3 regions of the Conyzicola sp. genome follow, and region 1 is predicted to be linked to each of the others. Evidence: predicted binding sites of a transcription regulator. Region 1 holds the regulator's gene; each other region holds the start of a gene.

Region 1 (6,908 bases):
CGATGAGGCGCTTCTCGATCATGGCTCCACCGCGCACGGCGTTGAGTGCCGCGATGACGGCGCTGAAGGCTCCGACGCCGGGCACGAGCAGTCCGTCGGCCGCGGCAACGCGGTCGCGGTCGGCGGTCAGCTCTACCCGTGCACCGGCCGCCTCGAGGGCCTTGGCCGCCGAGTGCACATTGCCGGAGCCGTAGTCGAGAACGACGACGGATGGAGCGCTCACGACTACAGCGCGCCCTTCGTCGACGGGATACCGCTGACCTTCTCGTCGCGCGCGACGGCAAAGCGGAACGCGCGGGCGAACGCCTTGAACTCCGCCTCGGCGATGTGGTGCGGATCGCGGCCTCCGAGCACGGTGACGTGCACGGTGAGGCCGGCGTTGAATGCGATCGCCTCGAAGACGTGGCGAACCATCGAGCCGGTGAAGTGGCCGCCGATGAGGTGGAACTCGAACCCGGCCGGCTCGCCGGTGTGCACGAGGAACGGGCGACCAGAGATGTCGACGACCGCCTGCACGAGCGCCTCGTCAAGCGGCACGAGGGCGTCGCCGAAGCGCGAGATACCGCTCTTGTCGCCGAGCGCCTGCTTGATGGCCGTGCCCAGCGCGATGCCGATGTCTTCGACCGTGTGGTGCACGTCGATCTCGATGTCGCCCTTGGCTGTGACCTCGAGGTCGATGAGCGAGTGCTTCGCGAACGCCGTCAGCAGGTGGTCGTAGAACGGCACGGTCGTGGTGATCGACGAGGTGCCGGTGCCATCGAGGTTGAGACGCAGGTCGATGCTCGACTCGCTCGTCTCACGCTGAATGTGCGCCGTGCGCTGGGTGGTCATAGGTCAATGCTACCGAGGGCGCCAACGCTCTCGAGGGCGCTGAGGAAGAACGTCGTCTCCGCCTTCGTGCCAGCGGTCACCCGAAGGTGGTTCGGGATGCCGACGTCGCGGATGAGCACGTCGCGCTCGAGCAGCGCCTCGAAGGTCGCATTGGGGTCGCGCACTCCCCCGAACAGCACGAAGTTGGTGTGGCTGGCGTGCGGCTGGTAGCCGAGCGCCGGCAGCTCCCTAATGATGCGGTCCCTCTGGGCGCGGATGTCGTCGACCATCGCCAGCATCGCCGGCGCGTGGCGCAGTGCCGCACTCGCGGCCGCCTGGGTGAGCGCAGAGAGGTGGTACGGCAGGCGCACGAGCCGAAGGGCGTCGGTGACCGCGGGGTCGGCGGCAAGGTAGCCGAGGCGGGCACCCGCCAAGGCGAAGGCCTTGCTCATGGTGCGGCTCACCAGCAGTCGCTCACGGCCGGGCAGCAGGCTCACCGCACTCGGGATGTGGTCGGGGGTGAACTCCGCGTACGCCTCGTCGACGACGAGGATGCCTGTCTCCATGGCCTCGTACGCCGCCTCGATCGTCTCGATCGGCAGCGGCGTGCCGGTGGGGTTGTTCGGCGAGCACAGGATGACGATGTCGGGCTTCTCCCGCTCGATGGCCTCCGTGACGAGCTGCGGGCTGATGCCGAACTCTGCCTCGCGCTCTGCCGTGATGACGCGGGTGCCGGTGCCGTCGGCGAGGATCGGGTACATCGAGTAGGTCGGCGGAAAGATCAGCACGCTGCGCCCCGGGCCGCCGAACGCCTGCAGGATCTGCTGCAGAACCTCGTTGGAGCCGTTCGCCGCCCACAGGTTGTCGCGCGTCAGGCCGTGCCCGAGGTAGCTCGCGAGCCCTTCGCGGAGCTCGGTGAACTCCCGGTCGGGGTAGCGGTTGACGGTGAGGATCGCGGCGGCGAGGGATTCGACCATGTCGCGGGCGACATCCTCGGGAATCGGGTGCGTGTTCTCGTTGACATTGAGGGCGACGCGAACCGCCTTCTGCGGGGCGCCGTAGGGGTGCTTGCCGCGCAGGTCGTCGCGAATGGGGAGGTCGTCGAGAGAAGTCACGCGCTCCAGCGTATTCGGCGCGGGGCGCTGTTACTGCTGTGCGTACTTGGTCGGGATCGCGAGCTGCTGGCCCGGCTCGATCTGCGACGACGACATGCCGTTGAAGGCGAGGATGTCGCTGATCACATCACGCGGATCGGCCGTCGGGGCGATGTCGGTGGCAAGAGCCCATAGGGACTCCCCCGCCTCGACCGTCACGTACTCGTACTCAACCCCCGGCTGCGCCACCTGCTGCGTGGCAACCGCGCCGCCGCCGTTGAGGGCGAAGAGCGCCGCAGCGACCACCAGCGGGAGCGCGGCGAGCGAGGTGAACACCGCGCGACCGCGCGGCGTCAGGCGCAGGTGGGACTTGGGAGCCGCGAACCCGAAATCCATGCCTACTGCAGTCATTGCCTTCTCCTCTACGGGGGTTTCGTATCCGGCACTCGGCCGGGAGTGCCGGATACGAAGCTTTGTTCCGAACATATATTCGATTGACGTCTTTTTCAAGTCGATATTCGAAACTGTTCGAACATTTCTTTGCACAACACTCGAATATGTCTTTGGTTTTGCGCCTGCCAGCGGATACTCTTTCGAATGTCTGGTTCTCACCCAACCAGCGACCACTGACATTCGAACGTTGAAGGAGCCGATCGTGGCCGATGAAGAACGCACACGCCGGCGCACGAGCCTGAGCGACAAGCAGCTCGCCATCCTCGACGTCATCCAGAAGTCGGTGACGGCGCGGGGCTACCCGCCGAGCATGCGCGAGATCGGCGACGCCGTCGGGCTCTCCTCGCTGTCGAGCGTCACCCACCAGCTCAACCAGCTCGAGCTCAGCGGCTACCTTCGCCGCGACCCCAACCGGCCGCGCGCCCTCGAGGTACTCATCGAGATGCCGTCGATCGATGACGACGCTCCGGCCGAGTCGAGCGCGCCGTCCGTCGGCGACGCTGCAATGGTGCCGCTCGTCGGCCGCATCGCCGCCGGTATCCCGATCACGGCAGACCAGCAGGTCGACGAGGTCTTCCCGCTCCCCCGCCAGCTCGTCGGCAAGGGCGAGCTGTTCATGCTCAAGGTCGTCGGCGAGTCGATGATCGACGCCGCCATCATGGACGGCGACTGGGTCGTCGTACGCCAGCAGAAGACGGCGGAGAATGGCGAGATCGTGGCCGCCATGCTCGACAACGAGGCGACCGTCAAGGTCTTCCGCCAGCGCGACGGCCACACCTGGCTGCTGCCGCAGAACTCTGCCTTCGAGCCGATCCTCGGTGACTACGCCGAGGTGCTCGGCAAGGTCGTGGCGGTGCTGCGGTCGCTGTAGTCACGTAGCGCGAAGCGCCACACGAGCGCGAGCACGACGACAACAGCAATCACGCAGCCGGCCGCAGCACAGAAAGCGAAGAACCACACGCTGCCACCGAGAGGGTTGCCTCCGCGCACGACAGCGACCGCCCAGAGCGCGGCCATGACGACGAACAGCGTGGATGCGGTGAGCACCCACCCGAATACTCGCTGCCCCTGCGTCAGCCGGCCTGCAACCGCAATCCGCGGCGTGCGCAGTGCCCAGCGCCACGTCCACCACGCGATGATCCCTGCGCCGACAACCGAGAAGCCGAAGTGCAGCGCCCGCAGAACGGTGAACTGGCCAACGTCGCCCTGCATCCACTCCCACTGCTCGGAGAGCCAGCCGACGTGGGTCGGAAGGTCGAGCAGCAGGTGCGTGAGAACGCCAATCTCGAGGGCGACCAGAGTCAGCGCTGCATGAGCGACGCGGTTGCGGCACGGGCGGCACGGGCCGCATCCTTTCTCGCAGCCATGCCGGCGAGTAGTCGAGCACGGGTGCCCGCAGCAGCCAGAACCAGAGCAGGAGCGCTGCTATGCCGACCGGCAGGTCGATCAGGACGATGCCAGGGAAGGAGTGGCTCGCCGAGCGAGTGAGCCCGAGGGGCACGAAGTACTGGAGGTCCGGCGCCATCGACCCGATCACGAGGGCGGCGGCGGGCAGCGGGGTGCGGGCGAACGGGAGGATTGCGACGGCGTGGCTTGGCGTGAATGGCACCCAGCCAGTCTTGTTGCTTGCGGCAGCATCCCGCGTCCGTCTCGAGAATGACCCCGTCAGCGGTGGCGCACTATAGCTGGTAAACTTGGTGTCTGCTTCTCGCGCGGCCGTATCACGGCAACACGCCAATTCAACAGACAGGGATGCCCACATGCAGTTCACCATCGGAGAAACCCTTGTCTACCCGCACCACGGTGCCGTCACGATCACCAAGCTCGACAAGGTCATGGTCAAGGGCGAAGAGAAGACCTACATGACCCTCGACGTGCACACGTCAGAGCTCACCATCAAGGTGCCGATCGACTCCGCAGAACTCGTCGGTGTGCGCGACGTCATCGACGCTGCCGGCGTCGAGGCCGTCTTCGAGGTGCTGCGCAGCGAGTTCGTCGAGGAGCCGGGCAACTGGTCGCGCCGTTACAAGGCCAACCAGGAGAAGATGGCCTCGGGTAGCGTCTACCGCGTCGGCGAGGTCGTGCGCGACCTGTGGCGTCGCGAGCAGGACCACGGCGTGTCCGCCGGCGAGAAGCGCATGCTGCTCAAGGCCCGCCAGGTGCTCATCTCCGAGCTCGCGCTCGCGCAGAAGGTGTCTGACGAAGACGCCTCCATCATCCTGGATGAGGTGCTTCAGGGCACCAAGGCCGCCTAGGTCCTAAACGAAAAGAGCCCCGCTTCGGCGGGGCTTTTTTCATGCCCGAGACCGGGCACGTGAAGCTCGGCCGCCTCGGGGACCCAGTTGTGACCTCAAGCGAGGTGCTACAACGGGGGCCCCGAGGCCGCAGCTGGAGCTACGACGCAGAAACGCGGGCGCGCACTGCCTGCGTGGCCGCGACCACGTTGCGCAGCGACTCGACCGTCTCGGCATAGCCACGGGTCTTGAGTCCGCAGTCCGGGTTGACCCAGACCTGGCGCGACGGAATCGACGCGAGAGCCGTCGACAGCAGCGACTCGACCTCCGACACCGACGGCACACGCGGCGAGTGGATGTCGTAGACCCCGGGGCCGATGCCACGCCCGAATCCGCTGGTTGCGATGTCAGGCACGACCTCCATCTTGCTGCGCGCCGCCTCGATCGAGGTGACGTCGGCATCCAGTCGGTCGATCGCGTCGATGACGACACCGAACTCCGAGTAGCAGAGGTGGGTGTGGATCTGCGTGGCGGGAGCCACGCCGGCGGTGGCGAGGCGGAAGGAGCCGACCGACCAGTCGAGGTAGGCGGGCTGGTCCTTCTTCTTCAGCGGCAGCAGCTCGCGCAGTGCTGGCTCGTCGACCTGGATGATGCCGATGCCGGCTTGCTCCAAATCAGAGATCTCGTCGCGCAGCGCGAGGGCGACCTGGTTGGCCGTGTCGGCGAGCGGCTGATCGTCGCGCACGAAGCTCCACGCGAGGATCGTCACGGGCCCGGTGAGCATGCCCTTGACCGGCTTCTGCGTGAGCGACTGCGTGTAGCGTGACCACTCGACGGTGATCGGCGCCTCGCGGGCAACGTCGCCCCAGAGCAGGGAGGGGCGAGTACAGCGGGAGCCGTAGGACTGCACCCAGCCGTTCTGCGTGACCGCGAAGCCGTCGAGGTGCTCTGCGAAGTACTGCACCATGTCGTTGCGCTCTGGCTCGCCGTGCACGATGACGTCGATGCCGATCTCCTCCTGCAGGTCGACGACCCGCTTGATCTCGGCCTTGAGGTACTCCTCGTACTCGCGCTCGCTCAGCTCGCCCTTGGTGTACTGCGCGCGGTACTTGCGGATCTCACCGGTCTGGGGAAACGACCCGATGGTCGTCGTCGGCAGGAACGGCAGGTTCAACGCGGCGGTCTGGGCGTCCAGGCGCTCCTCGTACGAGCCGCGGCTGAAGGCCTCTGCGGTCAGTGCCGCCGCGCGGGCTCGCACGGCGCCATCGCGCACGCCGGGGGCGTCGTGACGGTCTTGAAGGGCGCTGGATGCGGCATCCAGTTCGCTCTGGATCGCCGCCTTGCCCTCGGTGAGTCCCTTCGCGAGCGTGGCGATCTGCGCGACCTTCTGGTCGGCGAAGGCGAGCCAGCTCTTGAGGCGGTCGTCGAGCAGCGGCTCGTCGTCGACGTCGTGCGGGGTGTGGAACAGCGATGTGCTGGATGAGACTGCCGTCGCCCCAGCCGCGACGAGCTTCTCGAAGGCGGCGCCCAGGTCACCGCGCCAGATGTTGTGGCCGTCGATGACGCCGCCGACGATGGTCTTGTCGGTCACGATCGTGCCCTCGAGGGACCCGCGAACCAGGTCGAGGCCGATCGCCTCGACGGGCGACTCGAGCAGCACGGGCAGGGCGTCGTCGAGCGAGCCGTACGGTGCGGCGACGAAGATCTGCGGGCGGGCCGGCACAGAGCCGAGCAGCTCGTAGGCGTGCTTGGTGGCGGCGAGCACGACCTTGCGGCCGACCTCGATCGACTCGGAGACGAGGGCTGGCTCGTCGAGCTGCACCCACTCGGCGCCGACGGCGGTGAGGGCCGCGAGCAGTTCTGCGTAGACGGGCAGCAGGTCGTCGAGGCGGTCGAGCGGCGTGAAGCCCTCCGGTGATCCCTCTGCGGCCTTCGACAGCAGCAGGAACGTGACAGGGCCGACGATGACGGGGCGCGTGCGGTAGCCGCTCGCCGTGGCCTCCGCGACCTCGCGGATGAGGCGGTCGGAGGCGAGGTGGAAGTCGGTGTCTGGCCCGATCTCTGGCACGAGGTAGTGGTAGTTCGAGTCGAACCACTTGGTCATCTCTGCCGGCACGTCGGCGCCCTCGCCGCGCGCGATGGTGAAGTAGCCAGCGAGATCCACCGTGCCGTCGTCGCCGACGAGGCGTTGGAAACGGGAGGGGATGGCGCCGACGGTGACCGCGGCATCCAGCACCTGGTCGTAGAAGGAGAATGCCTCTGGAATGCTCGAGTCGATGCGGCCGAGGCCGAGGCTCACGAGACGCTCGCGGGTGGC
Region 2 (6,908 bases), on a different contig from region 1:
CTGATGACCGTCATCGCAACCGCGGCCAACCCGCGCTTCACCGTCAGCCGCGTCGACATCGACAGAGCGGGACCGACCTACACCGTCGACACCCTCCGCGACATCAGGGCTGCACGCCCAGACGCCGACCTGTTCTTCATCTCCGGTGCCGACGCGGTCGCCCAGATCCTGGAGTGGAAAGACGTCGACGAGGTCTGGTCGCTCGCTCATTTCATCGCCGTCTCGCGCCCCGGGCATCCGCTGACCATTTCCGGATTGCCAGAGCAGGGCGTAAGCTCGCTTGAAGTGCCCGCGCTGGCTATCTCCTCAACGGATTGTCGCAGCAGGGTTGGCCGGGGCTTCCCGGTCTGGTATTTGGTCCCCGATGGTGTTGTTCAGTACATCTCCAAACACCACTTGTATCGGAGTAAACCATGACGACGTTCCAGGATCCGCCACCGCAGTCGCGGAGGTCGGCTCGGCAGAGCGAGCGTAGCGAAGAACCGGATGCCCCCACCGGCTTCGCCAGCGCCGACGTCGAACAGCCCACGCCGCCCAGCGAGCAGCCTCCTGTCGCCGCCGCACCTGCCGTCGCCCCCGCACCTGCCGTCACCCCCGCACCGCCGTCGCCTTTTGCTCCTGACCCTGCTGCGTCTCCGAGTGCTGCCGTGTCACCGGGCGCTGCCGGGGCCGCCGACGCTGCCGAGCAGCCTCTGACCCGCTCTGGCCGTCGCGCTCGGGAGGCCGCCCAGCAGGGGCTCTACGAGGTGCCGCCAACTGCTGGCGAGCCGCTCGAGTACATGACCCAGGGTCGCGGCGAGCCACTGTCGTATCAGGCGCCAGAGCCGCAGCTTGCCCCCGCCGCGCGGCCGGAGGCCCAGGCGCCCGCTCCTGCCTCCGCCGAGCCCGTCGACCAGGCGGCACCGCAGTTTCGCGTTCGGGACTTCAGCCCAGAGGGCAGAACGACCGGCCGGCGTGCGGCAGCCCCACCGCTGATCGAGCCCGGTTCCGCGCCAGCAGCACCGCCCATCGACCTCGAGTACCGCACAGAGGTCGGACCGACCTCCATCGACATCCCGGCCGATGCGGTCACTCCCAGTGTCGAACCGCCGCTCGTTACTCCGGCCGCTCCGGCACCCGTGGCCTCACCAACGACGGATGCTGCGCCGGTCACACCCCAGCAGACCTTGAGTCGTCGAGAGATGCGCCAGCGGCTCGCCGAGGACTCCGCGGTCAGCCTCGACGCGACCGGCCCATCGCCGATGGACCCTGCGCTTGTGACGGGAACGCAGCCGCCGTTGAACCCAAGTCTCATCACGGGAACCCAGCCTCCGCCACCCGTGAACCCGAGCCTTGTGACGGGAACGCAGCCTCCGTTGCCCCCGAATCCGAGCCTTGTGACGGGAACGCAGCCTCCGCCTCCGGTGGGTCCGAGTGTCGTCACGGGAACGCAGCCCCCGCCCCTGATCGCGCCCCCGGCAACCGTCACGGCGCCTCCGCCACCACCACCGGCACCCTCTCCGCCCGTCGCGGTCGGCGTTCCAGAGATCGACGAGCTGTCCGACTTCGAGGCGCTATCGCGCAGCGGTCAACTGGCGCCACCCTCGGCCTCGCAGCGCGTGACCGACTCGCCCGTTGCTCACGGACCGAGCTTTCTCGAGCCGATGGCAGAGCCGCAGGTCGACTCAGACCTCGAGCACACGGGTGGCTGGGTCGCCCCGGTTGGCCACTGGTCGCGCCAGGCAGACCTCGACGACGAGACGCAGCCGTGGGAGAACACCGTCACCCGCGAGGTCGGCGGCGGCAACGTCGCGACCACGACGAGTGCCCTTGTGCTTCCCGAGATGCCGCGGGCGAATCCCTTCCCGCCCGCGCTGAATGCAACGGGCGAGATCCTGCTCACCGGAAGCATCGACCTGCCCCGCAGCCTCAGCAGCGTGGGCGGCGACTCGCGCCACTTCGATGACAGCGATGTCGACCTGCTGTACGACGACCGGGAGCGCGAGACCGGTGCCGCCGACTCGGCACCAGTGAGCGCCATCCGCGCCGTCAGCACCCACACGTCGGCGCGCGGTGTCATCAGCAGTGCCAACAAGCCTCACGGCAACCGCATGCTCACCGTGCTTCTCATCACCGCCGCCGTCATGGCCGTCGGTGTCGTCGGCCTGCTTATCGCAGGCCTCGCTGGTCGAATCTTCTAGACTTGACCGCTGAACACCTCTCATCCACTTGCCCACCCTGAAGGACCCTGTGACTGCTACTGACCACGCCCGCGAGCTGCTCGCCATTGCGGCGACCGCTGCCGATGCCAAGCAGGCGGAGGATCTCGTGGCGCTCGACGTCTCTGGGCCACTTCCTCTCACCGACATCTTCTTCCTCGCGACGGGGCGCAACGAGCGCAACGTCATCGCCATCGCCGGTGAGATCGAGGACAAGATGATCGAGGCCGGCGTCAAGACCATTCGCCGGGAGGGCCGCGCGGAGGGCCGCTGGGTGCTTCTCGACTTCGGCGACCTCGTCGTGCACGTCTTCCATGAGGAGGACCGCATGTACTACTCGCTCGAGCGCCTCTGGAAGGACTGCCCTGCCATCCCGATCGAGATCGCCGCGGCGTGAGCTCGCTGCGTCCGCGGGCGGGCACTGCCATCGAGCAGTTCTCGTTCGTGGATGCGCTGGTCGCCGGCCTCTATGACGGCGCCTTCACGGCATCCAGCATTCTCGACCGCGGAACCCTCGGCGTCGGATGCGGTGACGCCCTCGACGGCGAGCTCGTGCTGCTCGACGGGCAGCTCTTCGTGTGCCGCGCGAGCGGAGTCGAGCGGGTCGCGCCCGAGGCACGGGTTCCGTTCGCCGAGGTCGCCCGGTTCGAGCCGACGTTCAGCCAGGAACTCGCCGGGCCGCTGACGGAGGCGGGGTTCGAGGCTCTCGTTGACAGCCTCGTGCCGAGTCACAACCTGTTCTACGCCATCCGTGTGGATGGGGTCTTCGAGAGCGTGACGATGCGCGAGGCCGTGCGGCAGCAGAAGCCGTTCCGCGGTCTCGCGGACGCCGTCAAGGACCAGCACGAGAGCACCATTGGTGAGACCCACGGCACGCTGCTCGGCTTCAAAGGCCCGGATGTGTTTCAGGGCCTCAGCGTCGCCGATTACCATTTGCACTTCATAGCCGACGACCGCACTGTCGGCGGTCACAGCATGGACTTCGTGCTGCGCTCCGGAACGCTCTCGATGCAGGCCTTCTCGAGTTTCACGCTGCACCTGCCCGAGGTTGACTCCTACCTCGAAGCAGAGCTCGATGACATGGATGCCGACGCCGCCATCCGCGCGGCAGAGAGCCAGTAGCCGGCTCTCGTCAGAAGGCCGGGCCCCACAGGCTAGCCGGCGCACTGCAGCTCCCGCATCGCACGGCTCTTCGTCGGCATCGCTCGCCGTGTCTGCAGCGGATCGACCCCGGGCGGCGGCACCAGCCAGTATTCGCCGCGCTCGCCGGCCCGGATCTCCCACCCATGGTTATGCGCGAGCAGGTGGTGATGCCGGCAGAGCAGGATGCCGTGGGCAACATCGGTGCGGCCGTGATCCCGCGCCCAGTGGTTGATGTGGTGGGCCTCTGCCCAACTGGGCGGTCTCTCGCAGTCTGGCCAGCGGCATCCACCGTCTCGGGCGGCCAAGGCGACTCGCTGCCGCGTGGTGAAGAGCCGCTGATCGCGGCCGACATCGAGCGGCTGCCCGCCCGCGAGAGCGATCTCGGCTGTTGTGCCACCGCAGGCGAGACGCTCGACCGTCTCGATCGAGACCGGGTCGGGCTGGCCCTCGATGAAGCCGTGGCCGCGGGTGCGGATCGACTCGGCGGTGACGAGCACCCGCACCTGCGGGGCGCCGCTGCCGAGCAGCTGCGAGGGGTCGTTGTGGGCGCCCTGCCGCAACAGCTCGAGAAACACATCGGAACCGAGCTGCTCGGTGGTGCGCTCGTCGTCGGCGATGCAGGAGGCCGCGATACTCGTGCCAGAGTCGACAAACCGCGGCCCGCCCCGACGGGGAGATGTTGCCCGATCGTAGAGCTCGCCGGCGGCGGCGGCGGTTTCTGGGTCCATGGTCCAGCTGAGGTGGGACATGCCGTCGGCGCGACGGCGAAAGGTCAGCGCTCGCCGCGACCTGCGCTCGGTCTCGCGATCCGCGATTGACGCGGAGTCGATCTCATCACGCAGCTCACGGGCCCGCCGGTGCAACCGGTCGGCATCGAGCGATACGGCCTCGGTCGCGAGCCGCTCTGCCGCTGCCGTCAGCAGTGACGCATCGATGGACACATTTGGCGCCCCAAGGCCGGTAGCGATGGAATCGGCGGCTGCCGGGGACAGCGAGCCAGTGGAGAGCGAGGCGTGCACCGCCTCGAGCCACGGGTGGGTGGTCGAGAGCCCGCCAACCCGCACCGCGCTCGACGCCTCGCGAGCCGTCGAGCCCGTGGTAACGCGAACCAGCTCGTGCGGGGTGCGGTGACCTGCGCGTTGCGCGAGGCCTGCCTGGCCGAGCTCTGGGGCTGAGCGGCGAGCGATCTCGCCCGCCAGGACGGTGGTGAGGGTAGCGGCAAGGCCCTGCAGTCGCGCGGCCTGACGCGTGAGCTCGAGTAGCTCAGTATCGGCAATCGGGGAGTAAGCGGAATCCACCAGCGGAATGCAGCGCGCCGCCTCGATGGCCGAGGCGATCGCGATGCTGGGGGACATGCATCCATTTTCGCAGGTTCGAACGTATGTTCGATAGTACCAGTTCTCCGCAGATTGCTGCCTGTGGAGGAGAGGAGCGGACGAGTTCGCGGCGTGACTAAGGTGCCTCGAGCGCGAGAGGGTCGCGCCAGAACAGAGGGGCCGCACAATGCCGTACTACTGCGTCAACAAGAACGCCCAGCCCGGATCGAACGACCACGAGGTTCACGACCTGGCCTCGCTGAAGGGATGCCTTCCGGCACCGTTCAACCGGCAAGATCTCGGATATTTCTCGTCATGCAGTGAAGCCGTGGCGGCAGCGAAGCGTCTCTACTGGAGCAACTCCGACGGCTGCGCCAAGTGCGTGCCCGCCTGCCACACCTCCTAGCTGGCCGAGCTCAGTGGCGCTGCAGCCAGGGCCGCAGCGCCCGCGTGACGAGCGGCAGGGCGACGTAGGTCATGATCGGCGTCACCACGATGACGAGCACCAGCACCCGCAGCGGCATCGCCCACTCGCTCGCGAAGCCGGAGAGCACCCAGTTGCCGGCGAGCGACAGCGGGTAGAACACCAGGAAGATCGCGACCATCTGCTTCCAGCGCGGGGGAGTGAAGGGCTTCTCGTCGACCACCTCGACCGAGGCCGGCTGGTCGAACCAGCCCTCGATGCCGGTGCGGCGCTCCTCTGGTGAGTGCTCGACCATTCCGAGCGCGGATGCGACCCACCAGGCGCGCTCTGGCGACGCCTCCCACGCGGCGAGGCTCTCGGCGTCCGCGAACCGGAAGAGCATGTGCCACTCGGGCGATTGCGGGTCGGGGCGCACCCAGCCGGAGCCGAGATAGCCGGGCGAGGCGCTCAGGAGGTCCTGCCCGGCGCGTGCCCACGCGGCGACCTCCTTTGCGCGGTGCGGATCGACGGTGCGGGTGATCGAGACGGTGATCGGTTCGGCCATACGTTCAGTCTGTAGTAACCTAGGGAAGTTGCAATTCCGGGTCACCGGAGAGGCAGCAACCGGGGTCCATGGCGCAGCCCGGTAGCGCACCTGCATGGCATGCAGGGGGTCAGGGGTTCGAATCCCCTTGGATCCACCGAAATCGGTACTTCTCCTTGCTCGGCTTTCGAGGTCAATCTGACACGCCCGAGGCGCATGGATTAGCTGGTTCACCCGGTCCGCATTTCTGCTGACACATTCGGGGGACACCCGCGTCTCGAGCTAAGCGATCATTTCTCGTCATTGCGGCGTTCTGAGCAAGACAGATCGGAGGAAATCCTGAGGACATCACCTTCACGCAAGCTATTCGTCCTCGGACCGGGGAGCAGGTCCCCGTCTGCTGGTCATGCCAAGCCAAGTACGATCAGAAGCAGCTTCCCCCTGGTGCGGAATGGAAGGCGGGTGGGCGTTGGGACGAAGAATGAGTCCAACAACTCGAGCGCTGCTGGATGCCATCGATTGGCAATCTGTTAGGACGGCTGTGGGGGACGCGCATGCCGTTCCACGGGCCTTGGCCGACTTGTTCGCGGCTGAAAATGATGAAGAGGCGAAATCGGCCTACTGGTCCCATCTGGATAACGAAGTGGTCGTTCAAGGTGAGCTGTACGAGGCCGCGGCATTGGTGATCGGTCCGACCTTGGTCGAGTTGTCCATCGGCTCGCTAAGTCACGCTGCGCGCTATCGCGCTGTCGAGCTGCTCGTTGAGATCGCTTTGGGAGCGCCGCATGCGTCCGAAGAGTCGGCGCGCGGCGCACACCTCCAGGCGTCGTGCGTCAACGGTCTCCGCGGCGGACTTTGGACCATTTATTCATTGCTGGACTGTGAGGACGAGCGTGTCATTGTTGGTGCCCTACACGTGCTCGATGCAGTGGCGGAAGATCGACGGCAGCTGATGCAAGTTGCGCGGTCACTGACAAGTGGATCGAAATCCGATGCTGTGCGAGCGCGTGCTGCCGAATTGATTGGGTGAACGAGGACCGCCCAAGGCAGAACGCTTGTAAGGACTTCTGCGCTTTGAGTCATGGTCAATCAACGCCCAATCTCAGGGTCGATGAGGGCACAGAATCTCCTGCGGGAGGCCGATGATCTCGCCCAGTCGGTCGGCGTGAATAAGCGGACCGCTCTGACGCGAGTCATGCTTGCGGATGAATAGTGCCACGCTTCCAGTCGCGTTGCGACCGATACTGGGGCTGGCGGAGCGCTATTTGGCAGGCGGGCCCGAGGACATCGTGTGAAGTACGGGT
Region 3 (6,908 bases), on a different contig from region 1:
GTCGTGCTGCTTCTGGGTGGCGAACTTGACGGCATCCTTCGCGACCTTGACCGGGTTGCCGACGCCGTTGCCCGGCTCTGGCGCGAAGACCGCGACTCCGGCCTGCTCGCCGACGACCTGCAGCTGGGTGACGGCGTTGGGGCGCTGGAGGTCGGCGGCGACGAGCACCGGGGTGTGCCCCTCCGACTTGAGCCACTTGGCGAGCTTGCCGGCCAGGGTCGTCTTTCCTGCACCCTGCAGACCGGCGAGCATGATGATCGTCGGAGCGGTCTTCGCGAACTGCAGACGGCGCTGCTCCCCGCCGAGAATCGTGACGAGCTCGTCGTTGACGATCTGCACCACCTGCTGGGCCGGGTTGAGGGCCTTCGAGACCTCGTCGCCAAGGGCGCGCTCGCGCACCCGCCCTGTGAAGTCCTTGACGACCTCGAGCGCGACGTCGGCGTCGAGCAGGGCGCGACGGATCTCGCGAACCGTGCCGTCGACGTCGGCCGGGCTCAGTTTGCCCTTGCCGCGGAGGTTCTTGAAGGTATCCGCGAGGCGGTCAGAGAGGTTCCCGAAAGTGGCCATGATCGAGCCAGTTTAAGTCATGCGCGAGGCTAGGCGCTCTGTGCCGCTACCCTGAGGGAATGCCGCTTATTGTTCCCTTCGGAGGCCAGGCCCCGAAAGTCGATGCGACCGCCTGGGCGGCGCCAAACGCGACCCTCATCGGCAACGTCACGATGGAGCCGCACTCGAGTGTCTTCTACGGTGCCGTCGTGCGCGCCGACGTCGATTCCATCCGCATCGGCGCGGGCAGCAACGTGCAGGACAACGCCGTGATGCACACGGATGCCGGCCTGCAGCTGATCATCGGAAGCCGCGTCTCGATCGGCCACGGCGCCGTCATCCACGGCTGCCACATCGAAGACGACTGCCTCATCGGCATGAACGCCACCATCCTCAACGGAGCCGTCATCGGCGCCGGCAGCCTCGTCGCCGCCGGCAGCGTCGTGCTAGAGAACACCGTCGTCTCCCCCGGCTCGCTCGTCGCCGGCGTTCCCGCCCAGACGGTGCGCATGCTCGCCCCCGACGAGCAGCTCTCGCTCATCGAGAACGCGCGACACTATGCAGAGCTCAGCCACGCGCACGAGCAGGCGGCTGGGTAGCCGCTACAGGCTCAGCGCCACAAGGAAAACAATCGGCGCGAGGCTCACCGCGATCGCGGCGATCGGCAGTAGCTTCGGCGCGCCCTTCACGAGGCTCCAGATCGCGAGCCCGATGGCGATCGCGCTGAGGGTGAGCCCGACGAAGAACAGCACCTGCCCGATGCCCGTGCCCTCGCCGGTGCCATTGAGGGCGGCGATGATCCACGCGTAGAAGCCCACGATCGTGAGCACGCTGCCGGCGACGGCGGCGGCGAGCGCTACGAGGGATCGCGGCTTGCGCCCCGCCGTGATCGTCTGGATGGGGCCGGTGAGCGGTGCGTTGTTCTGTGTGCTCATGGGGGTCAGGGTAGCGCACGGGGCGCGAACCGTCGCTCGCATCGCCTCAGCGGGACTCCCGCTGCTGCAGGTGGTCAAGCCGGAGCTGCTCGTCGGGTCGGAGAGGTAGTCTGCGAAAAAGGTCGTGTGCTACGCCGCCACGAGTCGCGCCGCAAGGGCGCGGCGGCCGCGGAAGAGGTGCGTCTTCACCGCACCGCTCGAGACGTCGAGCCTGCCGGCGATGGTGGCGACAGACTCGTCGAGCACGTAGTGGAGCACGCAGATCTCGCGCTGCCGGGTCGGCAGCGCACCAATCGCGGCACGCATGTCGGCGTCGAGTGAGGCGGGTTCGGCGGCGGTTTCGGCCGGAAGGCCGAAGCGGGCGAGGGCCCTGCCCTCCGCGAGACTGCGGCGGCGGCGGTCGCGCTGCTTGTTCACAGCGACGACGGTGAGCCAGGCAGCGAGATTGTCCACCGGATGACGCGGCGGGTTCTCGAGGAAGCCGACCACGGCATCCTGCACAGCATCGCTCGCGCCGCCGGAGTCCCCCGTGATGCGGGCCACCGCGGCCACCACGTGGTCGTAGTCGAAGCGCGCGAAGTCATCCAATGCTGAAGTGCCCTCACGAGTGACCACGAGCTAAAGCTAGTGGTGCCCGCGCCCCCGTGTCACTGGGGGAAATCGCTACATCAGCCGACCAGTTTGGCCGCGAAACCGTGCGGGGTGAAGCCCGTGAGGTCGTTGATGCCCTCGCCCTCGCCGACCAGCTTGATCGGCACGCCCGTGCGCTCCTGCACGGCGAGCACGAAGCCGCCCTTCGCCGAGCCGTCGAGCTTCGTGATGACGAGCCCGGTGACACCCGCGTGCTCGAGAAAAGCCTCCGCCTGAGCAACGCCGTTCTGACCCGTCGTCGCGTCGAGCACGAGCAGCACCTCGGCGATCTCCGCCTGCTTCTCAATCACCCGGCGGATCTTGCTGAGCTCGTCCATGAGCCCGCTCTTGGTCTGCAGGCGGCCGGCCGTGTCGATGATCGCGATGTCGATGCCCTCGCGCTGGGCGCGCTCCACCGTCTGAAATGCGACGGAAGCCGGATCCTGCCCCTGCTGCTGCGGCCGCTGGATGACCGCTCCCCCACGCTCCGCCCACGTCGCCAACTGCTCGACGGCGGCCGCCCGGAACGTGTCGGCCGCCCCCACGATCACCGAGCGGCCGTGGTTCACCAGGAACTTAGAGAACTTGCCGATCGTCGTCGTCTTGCCAACGCCATTGACCCCGACGACGAGCACGACCGCCGGGCGGTTGCTGAGAACGAGAGTCGGGTCGTACTTCGCGAGGCGATCCTCGATAGTCTCGCGCAGCATCCGCTGCAGGTCTGTCGGGTCGGTGGTACGGAACTGGCGCACCTTGCCCCGCAGCTCCTCGACGATGCTGTCGGCGGTGTCAGGCCCGAAGTCGGCCCTGATCAGGGCATCCTCGAGCGACTCCCACGTGTCGTCGTCGATCGTCTTCGCGGCGAAGAGGCCCCTGAGGGTGCCGCCGAGGGACCACGGGGTTGCGCGCTCTGCCATGGGTAACAGGGTAGTCGGGGTTCTCCGCCCCTCCGCCAAGGCCAGCATTTCAGCCACTTCTGCACAGATTGGTCGGCGACTCTTTCGAACGTATGTTCGATTCTGGGAGAATGAATCCATGTCCAGCTCCCTCGATTCCAGCTTCGCGGCGGCGATCGTCGCGCTCGCTGCGATCCCCATGGATGCGGGTGCACTCAGCGAGATCACCGACACCGCACTGCTCGAACTCGCACGCCGCTCGGCCGAGGTCGAGCGGGCCGCTCGCGCTCGCAGCGCCCTCATCGCCGGCGAGATCGCGCGCCGCTCGCACGCGTCCCTCGGGCATTCCGGCCTCGCCCAGGCTGCTGGTTTTCGCACGGCCGCAGAGATGGTGCGGGTCATCACGGGCTCGACGGCGCGCGAGTCAGCGACGGCGGTGAGTGCCGGTGTGCTCGCCCATGCCGCTGCTGGCACCACGCCCGATGAGCGACCGTGGCTCGCCCCCGTCGGCACGACCTTCGTTTCTGGCAGCCTGAGCGTCGAGGCGGCACAGTCAATCGCGAACGGTCTTGGAGGTCCGTCCTCTGCGATCTCCGCCGACCAGCTCGCATCGGCCGCGCTCCAGCTCTGCATCGAGGCTGCTTCCACCGACGCTGACCGCCTCTACCGTCGCGCCCGCGAGGTACGCGACGAGCTAGATGTCGCCGATATCTCCACCCGCGAGGCCGCCCGTCGCGATCAGCGCGCGCTGCGATTCCGCCGCCGGCCCGACGGCATGAGCACACTGACCTGGCTCCTCGACCCAGAGAGTGCGGCCGTGGTGTGCGAGGTCTACGACCGCATCACCTCGCCGCGGCGCGGTGGCCCGAGGTTTGCCGACCCTGCCTCCGTCGCCGCGGCAAGAGCCATTGCCGACGATTCGCGAACCACGCAGCAACTCGCCTCCGACGTGTTCGTCGAGCTGGTGCGGCAGGGAGCAGCGGCCGACTCGTCGATGCTCCTCGGCAGTGGCGCGCCCTCCGTTCGTGTCATCGTGTCGCTGACGGCGCTCACAGACCGCCACGGATCAGCGCGCATAGAGGGTCAGACCGACCCCGTCTCGATCGAGACGGCTGAGCGGCTCACCTGCGCCGGTTCCACCATCGAGATCGCGGTCGCCGACGGACAGCCGCTCGATGTGGGCCGGGAGCAGCGGCTCTACACGCGCAGGCAGCGCATCGCACTCGCGGTTCGCGACGGTGGATGCCGCTGGCCCGGATGCGACCGCCCTCCCTCCTGGACGGAGGCGCACCACATCAACCACTGGGCGCGTGATCGCGGCAGGACGGATGTGGCCGACGGCATCCTGCTCTGTCGGCATCATCATCTGCTCTCGCACAACAACGGGTGGGAGGTGACCCGATCCGGCGCGGACTACTGGTTACTCCCGCCACCGGCCATCGATCCAGAGCAGCACCCTGTCGCCATGGCTCCGCCGCGGCTGGAGCACGACCGTGTTGCGTGACGCGGCGACGGCAGAGCCCTCCGTGGCTGCCACGGGAGTCGACGGCAAACGACCCCGACAAGCTGGCGGTTCGCTGAGCGCGGGCTGCACGATTCTCTGCCGTTTGCCAAGAACGCTTGGCAGGGTGGCGCCATGGCGGTCATCGGCTTTCACGCGTCCCATGAACAGGTGCACCCGACGAAGCTGCTCGAGGCAGTCGTGCTCGCCGAGCAGGTCGGTTTCGGTGCCGCCATGTGCTCAGACCACCTCGCCCCGTGGAGCGAGCGACAGGGCCACTCCGCCTTCGCCTGGACCTGGCTCGGGGCCGCACTCCAGGCGACCACCCTGCGGTTCGGCATCGTCAATGCTCCGGGCCAGCGCTACCACCCGGCCGTCATCGCGCAGGCGATCGCGACGATTGAGGCCATGTATCCGGGGCGGTTCTGGGCGGCGCTCGGGTCTGGCGAGGCATCCAACGAGCACGTCACGGGCGACGGATGGCCGAGCAAGGTCGACCGCAACGCGCGCCTTGAAGAGAGCGTCGGCGTCATCCGCCGCCTCCTCCGCGGGGAGGAGGTCAGCCACCACGGCCACGTGACGGTCGACCGCGCCAAGGTGTGGACGCTGCCTGAGCAGCCACCCCCGCTCATCGGGGCTGCCGTGAGCACCGAGACGGCCAGCTGGCTCGCTGGCTGGGCCGACGGGCTGGCGACGGTCGCCGGGCCGAGCATGCAAGACGTGCGCACCGCCTACCGCGACGCCGGCGGCACCGGCCCGACCGTCGCGCAGCTGCACCTGAGCTGGGCGCCGACCGACGACGAGGCCCTCGCGATCGCCCATGACCAGTGGCGCACCAACGTCTTCCCTCCCCCGATCTGCTGGGACCTCGACACCCCGCAGGCCTTCGACAACGCCGCAGCGCACGTCACGCCAGAGGCGATGCGAGAGCACGTCGCCGTCTCATCCGACCCGTCCTTGCATGTGCAGCGCATCGAGGAGTGCCTCGAGGCGGGCTTCGACGAGGTGTACCTGCACCACGTCGGCCAGGAGCAAGTCGCATTCATCGAGACCTTCGGCGAGCATGTGCTGCCGAGAATTGGAGCCCGCCCGTGAGAATCACCGACACCAGCGACCTGTGGTGGAAGAGCGCCGTCATCTACTGCCTCGACGTCGAGACGTTCATGGACTGGAACGACGACGGCATCGGCGACTTCGAGGGGCTGTCGCACCGGCTCGACTACCTCAGCGAGCTCGGGGTGACGTGCCTGTGGCTCATGCCCTTCCAGCCGACGCCCGACCGCGATGACGGCTACGACATCGAGGACTACTACGGCGTGGATCCGCGCCTCGGCAACCACGGCGACTTCGTCGAGTTCGTGCGCACCGCCCGCGATCGCGGCATGCGGGTCATCGTCGACCTCGTGGTCAACCACACCTCCGACACGCATCCGTGGTTCGTCGAGGCCCGCAAGAGCAAAGACAACCCGTTCCGCGACTTCTACGTCTGGCGCGACACGAAGCCGCGCAGCGAGCCAGAGCCCGTCTTTCCCGATGTGGAAGACAGCGTGTGGGAGCTCGACCCGAAGACCAACCAGTACTACCTGCACAGCTTCTACTCGTTCCAGCCAGACCTCAACGTGACCAACCAGAAGGTGCGCGACGAGATCGCGAAGGTGATGGGCTTCTGGCTGGAGCTCGGTGTCTCCGGCTTCCGGGTCGACGCCGTTCCGTTCCTCATCGACCCGACCGGCGCCACGCGCTCGAAGGGCGACATGCCAAAGCCCCTCGAGTACCTCCGCTCACTGCGCGCGTTCCTCGGGCGCCGCTCCGGCGAGGCGATCCTGCTCGGCGAGGCCAACCTGCCGCGCAAAGACCAGGTGCAGTACTTCGGCGGCGGCGACGGGGATGCCCTCACCATGCAGTTCGACTTCATCACGATGCAGAACCTGTGGCTCTCCCTCGCCCGGCAGGACGCGCGCCCTCTTGCCAAGGCCGTGCTGGGGCGCCCCAAGATCTACCCCGACTCGCAGTGGGCGAACTTCGTGCGCAACCACGACGAGCTGACCCTCGACAAGCTCACCGACGAGGAGAAGCTCGAGGTGTTCGAGGCGTTCGCCCCAGAGCCAGACCAGCGCGTGTACGACCGCGGCATCATCCGGCGCCTTCCCCCGATGCTCGATGGAGACCCGCGCCGCATCCGCATGGTCTACAGCCTGATGTTCTCGCTTCCCGGCACCCCCGTGCTCTTCTACGGCGAGGAGATCGGCATGGGAGAGAGCACGACCATCAAAGACCGCACGGCGGTGCGCACCCCGATGCAGTGGAACGTCGACGCCAACGGAGGCTTCTCGAACGCGAAGCCGTCGAAGCTCGCCATGCCCGTGGTCGAGGGAGGCTACTCGCCAGAGCACGTCAACG

What was found. The regulator LexA, encoded in region 1, represses DNA repair genes until DNA is damaged. The targets are predictions, from matches to a motif close to TCGAACANNTGTTCGA.
Region 2: AC14A7_RS11330 (HNH endonuclease signature motif containing protein) is a predicted target of LexA. The motif match lies at 4,715-4,730, and genes of this name have one in related genera.
Region 3: AC14A7_RS12565 (HNH endonuclease signature motif containing protein) is a predicted target of LexA. The motif match lies at 3,113-3,128, and genes of this name have one in related genera.

Annotation. Positions count from the first base shown of each region.
Region 1 covers NZ_JBXMIS010000017.1:17,454-24,361, reverse strand. Annotated here, with positions in the region: gene hisH (imidazole glycerol phosphate synthase subunit HisH) at 1-223, opposite strand, end outside; gene hisB (imidazoleglycerol-phosphate dehydratase HisB) at 226-831, opposite strand; gene AC14A7_RS01700 (histidinol-phosphate transaminase) at 828-1,925, opposite strand; gene AC14A7_RS01695 (LysM peptidoglycan-binding domain-containing protein) at 1,956-2,315, opposite strand; gene lexA (transcriptional repressor LexA) at 2,560-3,228, shown strand; partial or broken gene AC14A7_RS01685 (DUF4184 family protein) at 3,180-3,674, opposite strand; partial or broken gene AC14A7_RS01680 (DUF4184 family protein) at 3,721-4,119, opposite strand; gene AC14A7_RS01675 (CarD family transcriptional regulator) at 4,118-4,612, shown strand; gene metE (5-methyltetrahydropteroyltriglutamate--homocysteine S-methyltransferase) at 4,752-6,908, opposite strand, start outside.
Region 2 covers NZ_JBXMIS010000125.1:7,106-14,013, reverse strand. Annotated here, with positions in the region: gene nadD (nicotinate-nucleotide adenylyltransferase) at 1-417, shown strand, start outside; gene AC14A7_RS11345 (hypothetical protein) at 414-2,180, shown strand; gene rsfS (ribosome silencing factor) at 2,230-2,595, shown strand; gene budA (acetolactate decarboxylase) at 2,592-3,320, shown strand; gene AC14A7_RS11330 (HNH endonuclease signature motif containing protein) at 3,353-4,696, opposite strand; gene AC14A7_RS11325 (hypothetical protein) at 4,845-5,063, shown strand; gene AC14A7_RS11320 (antibiotic biosynthesis monooxygenase) at 5,074-5,625, opposite strand; tRNA gene AC14A7_RS11315 (tRNA-Ala) at 5,688-5,761, shown strand; gene AC14A7_RS11310 (hypothetical protein) at 6,086-6,634, shown strand.
Region 3 covers NZ_JBXMIS010000138.1:13,745-20,652, reverse strand. Annotated here, with positions in the region: gene ffh (signal recognition particle protein) at 1-567, opposite strand, end outside; gene AC14A7_RS12585 (gamma carbonic anhydrase family protein) at 627-1,145, shown strand; gene AC14A7_RS12580 (hypothetical protein) at 1,149-1,481, opposite strand; gene AC14A7_RS12575 (RNA polymerase sigma factor) at 1,611-2,069, opposite strand; gene ftsY (signal recognition particle-docking protein FtsY) at 2,150-3,028, opposite strand; gene AC14A7_RS12565 (HNH endonuclease signature motif containing protein) at 3,147-4,511, shown strand; gene AC14A7_RS12560 (TIGR03885 family FMN-dependent LLM class oxidoreductase) at 4,644-5,603, shown strand; gene AC14A7_RS12555 (alpha-amylase family protein) at 5,600-6,908, shown strand, end outside.